One region of the Streptomyces sp. NPDC088817 genome, then DNA from elsewhere that is predicted to be linked to it. Evidence: riboswitches for the same ligand, from Rfam matches in the RefSeq annotation. Region 1 holds a riboswitch; the other holds the start of a gene.
What was found. A riboswitch is a leader RNA that binds a small molecule or an ion and turns the genes downstream of it on or off. The one in region 1 is predicted to bind S-adenosylmethionine.

Region 1 (3,919 bases):
CCCGGGCGTCGAGGGCACGGACACGCACGTGGCCTTCCGCACCTACTCGCAGCACGACCTGGAGGCGGCGTTCGCCATCGGTCTGGACTCCTGAGCGGGCCAATCACACCGCGGGGACGCAGCGGCCGTCCTCCGTGCGGTACGTCCACTTGGCGCCGTCGCGGACCAGTTCCCGCACCGCCGCCACGAAGCGGTCCACGTGCTCGTCGGGCGTGCCCGCGCCGAAGCTCACCCGGATGGCGTTGAGGGACTTCTCGCCCGGGGCCGCCTCGGGCGCGCCGCACTCGCCCTGGCTCTGCGGATCGCCGCCCAGCAGGGTGCGGACCAGAGGATGGGCGCAGAAGAGGCCGTCGCGGACGCCGATGCCGTACTCGGCGGAGAGGGCGGCGGCGAAGTGGGAGCTGTTCCAGCCCGCCACGACGAAGGAGATCACGCCGACGCGCGGGGCGTCTTCCCCGAACAGGGACAGGACCCTGACCTCGGGCACCTCGGCGAGTCCGGCCCGCACCTTGCGGATCAGGTACCGCTCGCGTGCGACGAGGTCGTCGAAGCCCGCCTCGGTCAGCGCCGCGCAGGCCGAGGCGACGGCGTAGGCGCCGATGACGTTCGGGGAGCCGGCCTCGTGGCGGGCGGCCGACTCGTGCCAGCGCACGTCCACGGAACCGTCGGCGCGGCGCGCGACCGTGCGGCTGGCGCCACCGCCCGCGAGGTACGGCTCGGCCTCGCGCAGCCAGTCGGCGCGGCCGGCCAGGACACCGGCGCCGAAGGGCGCGTACAGCTTGTGGCCGGAGAAGGCGACCCAGTCGACGTCGAGGTCGCGGACGGACACCGGGTGGTGCGGGGCGAGCTGGGCGGCGTCCAGGACGATCCGGGCTCCGTGCGCGTGGGCGGCGGCGGCCAGTTCCCGTACAGGCCACAGCTCACCGGTGACGTTGGAGGCGCCGGTGACGCACACCAGGGCCGGGCCGTGGGGGTCGCGGTCGGCGAGGGCCCGCTCCAGGGTGGCCACCGCGCGCTCCGGGGTGCGCGGGGCGTCGAGGTACGTCACCCGCGCGTCCCGCCACGGCAGCAGCGAGGCGTGGTGCTCGGTCTCGAAGACGAAGACCTGGCAGTCCGCGGGCAGCGCGCGGGCGAGGAGGTTGAGGGAGTCGGTGGTGGACCGGGTGAACACCACCTGGTCCTCCGCACGGCAGTCCAGGAACTCCGCGACCGTCCTGCGGGCGTTCTCGAACAGGTCGGTGGAGAGCTGGGAGAGGTAGCCGGCGCCGCGGTGGACGCTGCCGTAGTACGGCGCGTACGCGGCGACGTCGTCCCAGACCCGCTGGAGGGCGGGCGCGCTGGCCGCGTAGTCGAGCGCCGCGTAGGTGACCTCCCCGCCGGTGACGAGCGGAACGGTGACGTCGCGGCCCAGCACGGGCAGCGGCTCCGGGATGTCGCGGCAGAGGGACTGGTCGGCGGGGGCGATGGAAACGGACATGGGTGAACTCCCGTGAAAGCAGGCGGCATCGCCACGCGAGCGGGCACGGCTCAAGCGTGGAGAAGGGTGAAAAGGGGGATGCGGAGGCGGGGCTCTACGCCCTAACGCATTCGCTTGCTCACGGAAGGCTCCCTCGTACGACCAGGACCCCTGGTGATGCGAGGGGTCCGCGCTTGCCGTAGGCCTCGCTGCCTACGACCTGGTCCTCACCCGGGGCACCCCGCCACGGACGGAGGGTTGCCGGACAGCCGGCCGGGGCCACATGGCTGTCACTCATGACCTGGTTCAGCATCCTGCCACACGATCTTCCACGCGCAAGGCGCGGTCCGGATCGTGGACCGCGCCCTGCGAGGTGGGACTCGGGGTCAGGCGTTGCTTGCGGCCACCCAGCGCTCCAGCGTGCGCTTGGCGGACCCGGAGTCGATCGACTCCGCCGCACGGTCCATACCGGCCCGGATCTGCTCGGCGAGGCTGCCCGGGCCCGGCCGCAGCGCCACCAGCGCCGCCGCGGAGTTCAGCAGGACGGCGTCCCGTACGGGCCCCGCCTCACCGTCCAGCAGGCGCCGGGCCACCTCGGCGTTGTACGAGGCGTCCCCGCCCCGCAGCGCCTCCACGGGCACCAGCTCGATGCCGACGTCCCGCGGGTCGAAGCGCTCCTGGGTCACCTCCCCGTCCCGGACGATCCAGACCTGGGAGGTGGCGGTCGTGGTGAGCTCGTCGAGACCGTCGTCGCCCCGGAAGACCAGGGAGGAGTTGCCGCGCTCGGCGAAGACGCCGGCGACCACCGGTGCCATGCGCGGGTCCGCGACCCCGACGGCCTGGGCCCGCACCCCGGCGGGGTTGGTCAGCGGGCCGAGCACGTTGAACACCGTGCGGATGGCCAACTGTCCGCGGGCGGCGCCCACATGGCGCAGCGCCGGATGGAACTTGATCGCGAAGCAGAAGGTGATGCCCGCCTCCTGCGCCACCTCGGCCACCCGACGCGGCGTCAGCTCCAGATTGACGCCGAGCTTCTCCAGCACGTCGGAGGCACCGGAGGCGGAGGACGCGGCGCGGTTGCCGTGCTTGACGACGCTGGCGCCCGTACCGGCCACGACGATCGAGGACATGGTGGAGATGTTCACGGTCTTCGCGCCGTCGCCGCCGGTGCCGACGATGTCGACGGTCGCGCCGGGCACCTCGATCACATTGGCGTGCTCGTACATGGTGCGGACCAGGCCGGTGATCTCCTCCACCGTCTCGCCCTTGGCCCTGAGGGCCACCACGAACCCGGCGATCTGCGCGTCGGTCGCCTCGCCGCGCATGATCAGGTCCATCGCCCAGGCGGTCTCGTCGGCGGTGAGGTTCCGGCCGTCCAGCAGGCCGTTCAGCAGGGCGGGCCAGGAACGGCCCGCCGCGGTGTTGCCTCCAGCGGGGGTCACAGCGTTCATATGCCGCTCCTGGGTCGGTGTCCCGTACGGCGGGACGCGAATCTCGAACAGGTCCCACCCTATCCAGCCCCGGACACCGCGAAGGGCCCCGTCCGGGGATCGGACGGGGCCCTTCGACCGTGGCGTGGCGACGCTCAGCGGTCAGTGATCAGTGGTGGCCGTGGCCGCTCGTGATCTCCCTGTACTCCTCGACGGTCGGCTTCGGGATCTGGTTGTCCTCGCCGTAGTACGCGTTGCTGAGCTTGGCGCGGAGCTTCTGCGAGCCCTTGATCTTGCGCTCGACACCGTTCTCGTCGACCGCCGGGCCGATCTCCGCCGGCTCGTACTGGTCGTGCGCCGTGAGCGTGTAGAGCTGCTCCTGGCTGAGCGGCTCGTGGACCTCGATGAACTCACCGTGGGGCAGGCGCTTGATGATGCCGGTCTCGCGACCGTGCAGCACCTTCTCCTTGTCGCGGCGCTGAAGGCCGAGGCAGATCCGCTTGGTGGCGACGAACGCGATGACCGGTCCGACGAAGAAGCCGATCCGGACGAACCAGGTGACCGCGTTGATCGACAGGTGGAAGTGCGTGGCCCACAGGTCGTTGCCGCCGCCGACCAGCGTGATCATGTACATCGTGATCCAGGCGACACCGAACGCGGTACGCGTCGGGGCGTTGCGCGGGCGGTCCAGGATGTGGTGCTCGCGCTTGTCGCCGGTGATCCAGGACTCGATGAACGGGTAGACCGCCAGCGCCGCCAGCACCAGACCGAAGAGGACCAGCGGGATGAACACGCCCAGGACGAGCGTGTGGCCCCAGAAGTTGACCTCCCAGCCCGGCATGAAGCGGACCAGACCCTCGGCGAAGCCCATGTACCAGTCGGGCTGGGCGCCGGTGGACACCTGGTCCGGACGGTACGGGCCGATCACCCAGATCGCGTTGATCTCCACGATCGCCGCGATGATCGCGAGGACACCGAAGACCAGGAAGAAGAAGCCGCCGGCCTTGGCCATGTACACCGGCAGCAGCGGCAT
Region 2 (3,919 bases), on a different contig from region 1:
CCCGGCAGCGGAGGTGCGGGCCCTTCCGAAGAAGAACGTCGCTTGCGGTGGTCGCGCGATTCAGGCCGTGACGCGGACCATGTCGGCCTGCGGACCCTTCTGGCCCTGCGAGATCTCGAACTCGACCCGCTGGCCCTCTTCCAGCGTGCGGTAGCCGTCCATCTGGATCGCGCTGTAGTGGACGAAGACGTCCGCACCACCGTCGACCGCGATGAAGCCGTACCCCTTCTCCGCGTTGAACCACTTGACGGTGCCCTGAGCCATGCCTAACTCCCCTATTACTGGCCCTTGCACAGATCCACACTTCGCGGACCCGGGTCAGACCTCACCCCCCGTGGATCGGGGGCGTGCGCCGGAACGCGTCGACCGCGGCCGAATGTATCTGCCCAACTGCCCTCTGCAACAGGTCAATCGGACGAGAAATCTGGACGCACACGGTCCGGAATATAGGAAGAATTCACGCGAATTCAGGGCAATTCGGGCCCCATAAACAAGGCAAATACCGCAAAAGGCGCGCAGACTTTGGCTACTTCTTACCGGGCCCGCGGCAGGATTCCATGGCCCCGGATTCCGAGTTCGGGGGCGCGTTCCCCAACTCTACCGCGTTCAATCACACAGAATTGCCCCCTCCGCTTCTCTCACGGAAGGGGCAACTCGGTGAACTCTGCGTGACCGGAATTACCGAAGGTAATGATCAGCCGCCGGCGACCGCCGGGATGATCGAGACGCCCGCGCCGTCCGGGGTGGCCGTCTCGAGGCCCTGCTCGAACCGGACGTCGTCGTCGTTGACGTACACGTTGACGAACCGGCGCAGCTTGCCCTGGTCGTCCAGGACCCGGGCCGCGATGCCCGTGTGGTTCTTCTCCAGGTCCGAGATGACCTCGGACAGGGTCGCGCCCTCGGCGCTCACCTCGGCCCGCCCGCCGGTGTAGGTGCGCAGGATGGTGGGGATGCGGACGTTCACGCTCATGCCAGGCCAGCCTCTCGGAAGGAGTCCAGGGTCGGACGGATCGTCGCGGTCAGGCCGGTGCCGGCCACCGCGTCCAGTGTCTTCAGCCCGTCGCCGGTGTTGAGGACGACGGTGGTCTTCGTCGGGTCGAGGACGCCGTTCTCGACCAGCTTCTTCGTCACGCCGACCGTCACACCGCCCGCGGTCTCGGCGAAGATGCCCTCGGTCCGCGCCAGCAGCCCGATCGCGTCGACGACCTGCTCGTCGGTCACGTCCTCCACGGCGCCGCCGGTGCGGCGCGCGATGTCCAGGACGTACGGGCCGTCGGCCGGGTTGCCGATGGCCAGGGACTTGGCGATGGTGTCCGGCTTCTGCGGCCGCACGACGTCGTGGCCCGCCTTGAAGGCGGTGGACACCGGCGAGCAGCCCTCGGCCTGGGCGCCGAAGATCTTGTACGGCCGGTCCTCGACCAGTCCGAGTTCGATCAGCTCCCGCAGGCCCTTGTCGACCTTGGTGAGCTGGGAGCCCGAGGCGATCGGCACGACGATCTGGTCCGGCAGCCGCCAGCCGAGCTGCTCGCAGATCTCGTACGCCAGCGTCTTGGAGCCCTCGGCGTAGTACGGCCGCAGGTTGACGTTGACGAAGCCCCAGCCCTCGCCGGCCGGATCGCCGATCAGCTCGGAGCAGAAACGGTTCACGTCGTCGTAGTTGCCCTCGATGCCGACGAGTTCGCCGCCGTAGATCGCGGCCATCACGATCTTGCCCTGCTCCAGATCGTGCGGGATGAACACGCAGGAGCGCAGTCCGGCGCGGGCGGCCGCGGCGCCGACGGCGCCGGCCAGGTTGCCGGTCGAGGAGCAGGAGAGCGTGGTGAAGCCGAAGGCGCGGGCCGCCTCCAGCGCCTGGGCGACCACGCGGTCCTTGAAGGAGTGCGTCGGATTGCCGGAGTCGTCCTTCACGTACAGCCCGCCGGTCACGCCCAGTTCGCGGGCGAGGCGGTCGGCCTGGACGAGCTTGGTCCAGCCCGGGTTCAGGTTCGGCTTGCCGGCGACGTCCGCGGGGACGGGCAGCAGCGGCGCGTAGCGCCAGATGTTCGCGGGGCCCGCTTCGATCCGCTTGCGCAGCTCCTCGGTGCCGTAGGCCGAGAAGTCGTAGGCGATCTCCAGCGGGCCGAAACACTCCTCGCAGGCGAAGACCGGGCCGAGAGGGACGCGGTGACCGCATTCGCGGCAGCTCAGCGCCGCGGCGGGGCCGAGGTCCACGGTGGAATCGGTGCTGCTTGCAACGGTCTGCACAGCCATGAGAGGCGAGGCCCTTTCTCCTCATCTTCCTCACGGCGCATCTCGCCGTGAGACGGATTTGGCACCTTCCCTAGCCGGGAGCCTCGCGAAGACGATCGGCTGTGCGCGCACAGCAGTCGATACGAGAACCGGCTGGAGGGTTGCCGGGGCTTCATCGGGCCGTTTCCCTCTGCCCCTCTGGATGAGCTGTATTCGGTTGTCCGCGCGGAGGTGACCCCCGGCATGGGATGGTCGTCCGCGTTGTTCAAGACTGTAACGGAAGGCCAGGACGGCGGAGACAGTCGTCCGAACCGCGAGACGACACCGCGAGACGACACCGCGAGACGACACCGCGAGACAAACAGTCTCGGGACAACAGTGAGGAGCCGCCGACCGTGCTGGAAGAAGTCGAGCGCTGGCTGGCCACCCGCTCCTGGTCCGTGGCCGACCGGCCACTCCACCAGATCCTGGCGGCCAAGCAGCGCACCGGTCAGTCGGTCTCCGTGGTACTGCCCGCGCTGAACGAGGAGGCGACGGTCGGCGACATCGTCGCGGTGATCCGCCGCGACCTCGTGGAGCGGGCGCCGCTGGTCGACGAGATCGTCGTCGTCGACTCGGGCTCCACCGACCGCACCTTCGAGGTGGCCGCCGCCGCGGGCGCCCGGGTGGTGCGCCGCGACGAGATCCTGCCGCGTCTGCCGGCGGTGCCGGGCAAGGGCGAGGTGCTGTGGCGCTCCCTGCTCGTCACCCGCGGGGACGTCATCTGCTTCGTCGACGCCGATCTGCGCGAGATCTCCTCCGACTTCGTCACCGGCATCGTGGGCCCGCTGCTCACCGATCGCGACGTCGACCTGGTCAAGGCGATGTACGACCGCCCCTTCACCGTGCCCGGCGGGGACGCCTCCGCCTCGGCCGCCGCCGGGCAGGGCGGACGGGTCACCGAGCTGATGGCGCGGCCGCTGCTCAACATGCACTGGCCGCAGCTCGCCGGCTTCGTCCAGCCGCTCGGCGGCGAGTACGCGGCCCGCCGCTCACTCCTCGAACAGCTGCCCTTCCCGGTCGGCTACGGCGTCGAGCTGGGCATGCTGGTCGACGCGCTGCACCTGGTGGGCCTGGACGCGCTCGCGCAGGTCGACGTCGGGGTGCGCAGGCACCGGCACCAGGACGGGCAGGCGCTCGGCCGGATGGCCGCCGCGATCTACCGGACCGCCCAGCTCCGCCTGGCCCGCGGCCATCTCGTGCGGCCCCTGCTCACCCAGTTCGAGCGCGGCGAGAACGGCTTCGAGCCGCGGACGCATCCCGTGGACACCGAGGAGCGTCCGCCGATGGCCGAGGTCGCGGAGTACGCGGCCCGCCAGGTGGCGTGAAACACCGGCCCCGCCCGCTTTCCGGCGGCTACGAAGCGGAACCGTACGTTTGAGCGTTTCGGGGCCGGGCTAGGTTGAGGCGTATGGCTTCTACGCACGGTGCCGAGGTGCTGGTCGCGTCCAATCGCGGCCCGGTTTCGTATCAGGTGCGCGAGGACGGCTCGCTCCACTCCCGGCGCGGGGGCGGAGGCCTGGTGTCCGGGCTCTCCGCGATCGGCCCGGAGGCGGGCGCGGTGTGGGTGTGCGCCGCGCTGAGCGACGCCGACCGGGAGGCGGCGGGCCGCTTCGAGGGCGGGCGCCGGCTGCCGTCGGAGGCGACCGGC

Region 2: it holds a riboswitch for S-adenosylmethionine, as region 1 does, so the genes downstream of both, thrC (threonine synthase) here and ACIP4X_RS01855 (aminotransferase class V-fold PLP-dependent enzyme) in region 1, are expected to answer to the same signal.

Annotation. Positions count from the first base shown of each region.
Region 1 is NZ_JBIVJN010000001.1:397,451-401,369, forward strand. It holds gene ACIP4X_RS01850 (Lrp/AsnC family transcriptional regulator) at 1-94, shown strand, start outside; gene ACIP4X_RS01855 (aminotransferase class V-fold PLP-dependent enzyme) at 104-1,477, opposite strand; SAM riboswitch class IV at 1,642-1,758, opposite strand; gene trpD (anthranilate phosphoribosyltransferase) at 1,843-2,907, opposite strand; gene ACIP4X_RS01865 (cytochrome bc complex cytochrome b subunit) at 3,056-3,919, opposite strand, start outside.
Region 2 is NZ_JBIVJN010000002.1:414,312-418,230, forward strand. It holds gene ACIP4X_RS05565 (cold-shock protein) at 61-264, opposite strand; gene ACIP4X_RS05570 (MoaD/ThiS family protein) at 695-970, opposite strand; gene thrC (threonine synthase) at 967-2,250, opposite strand; SAM riboswitch class I at 2,269-2,438, opposite strand; gene ACIP4X_RS05580 (glucosyl-3-phosphoglycerate synthase) at 2,625-3,596, shown strand; gene ACIP4X_RS05585 (trehalose-6-phosphate synthase) at 3,680-3,919, shown strand, end outside.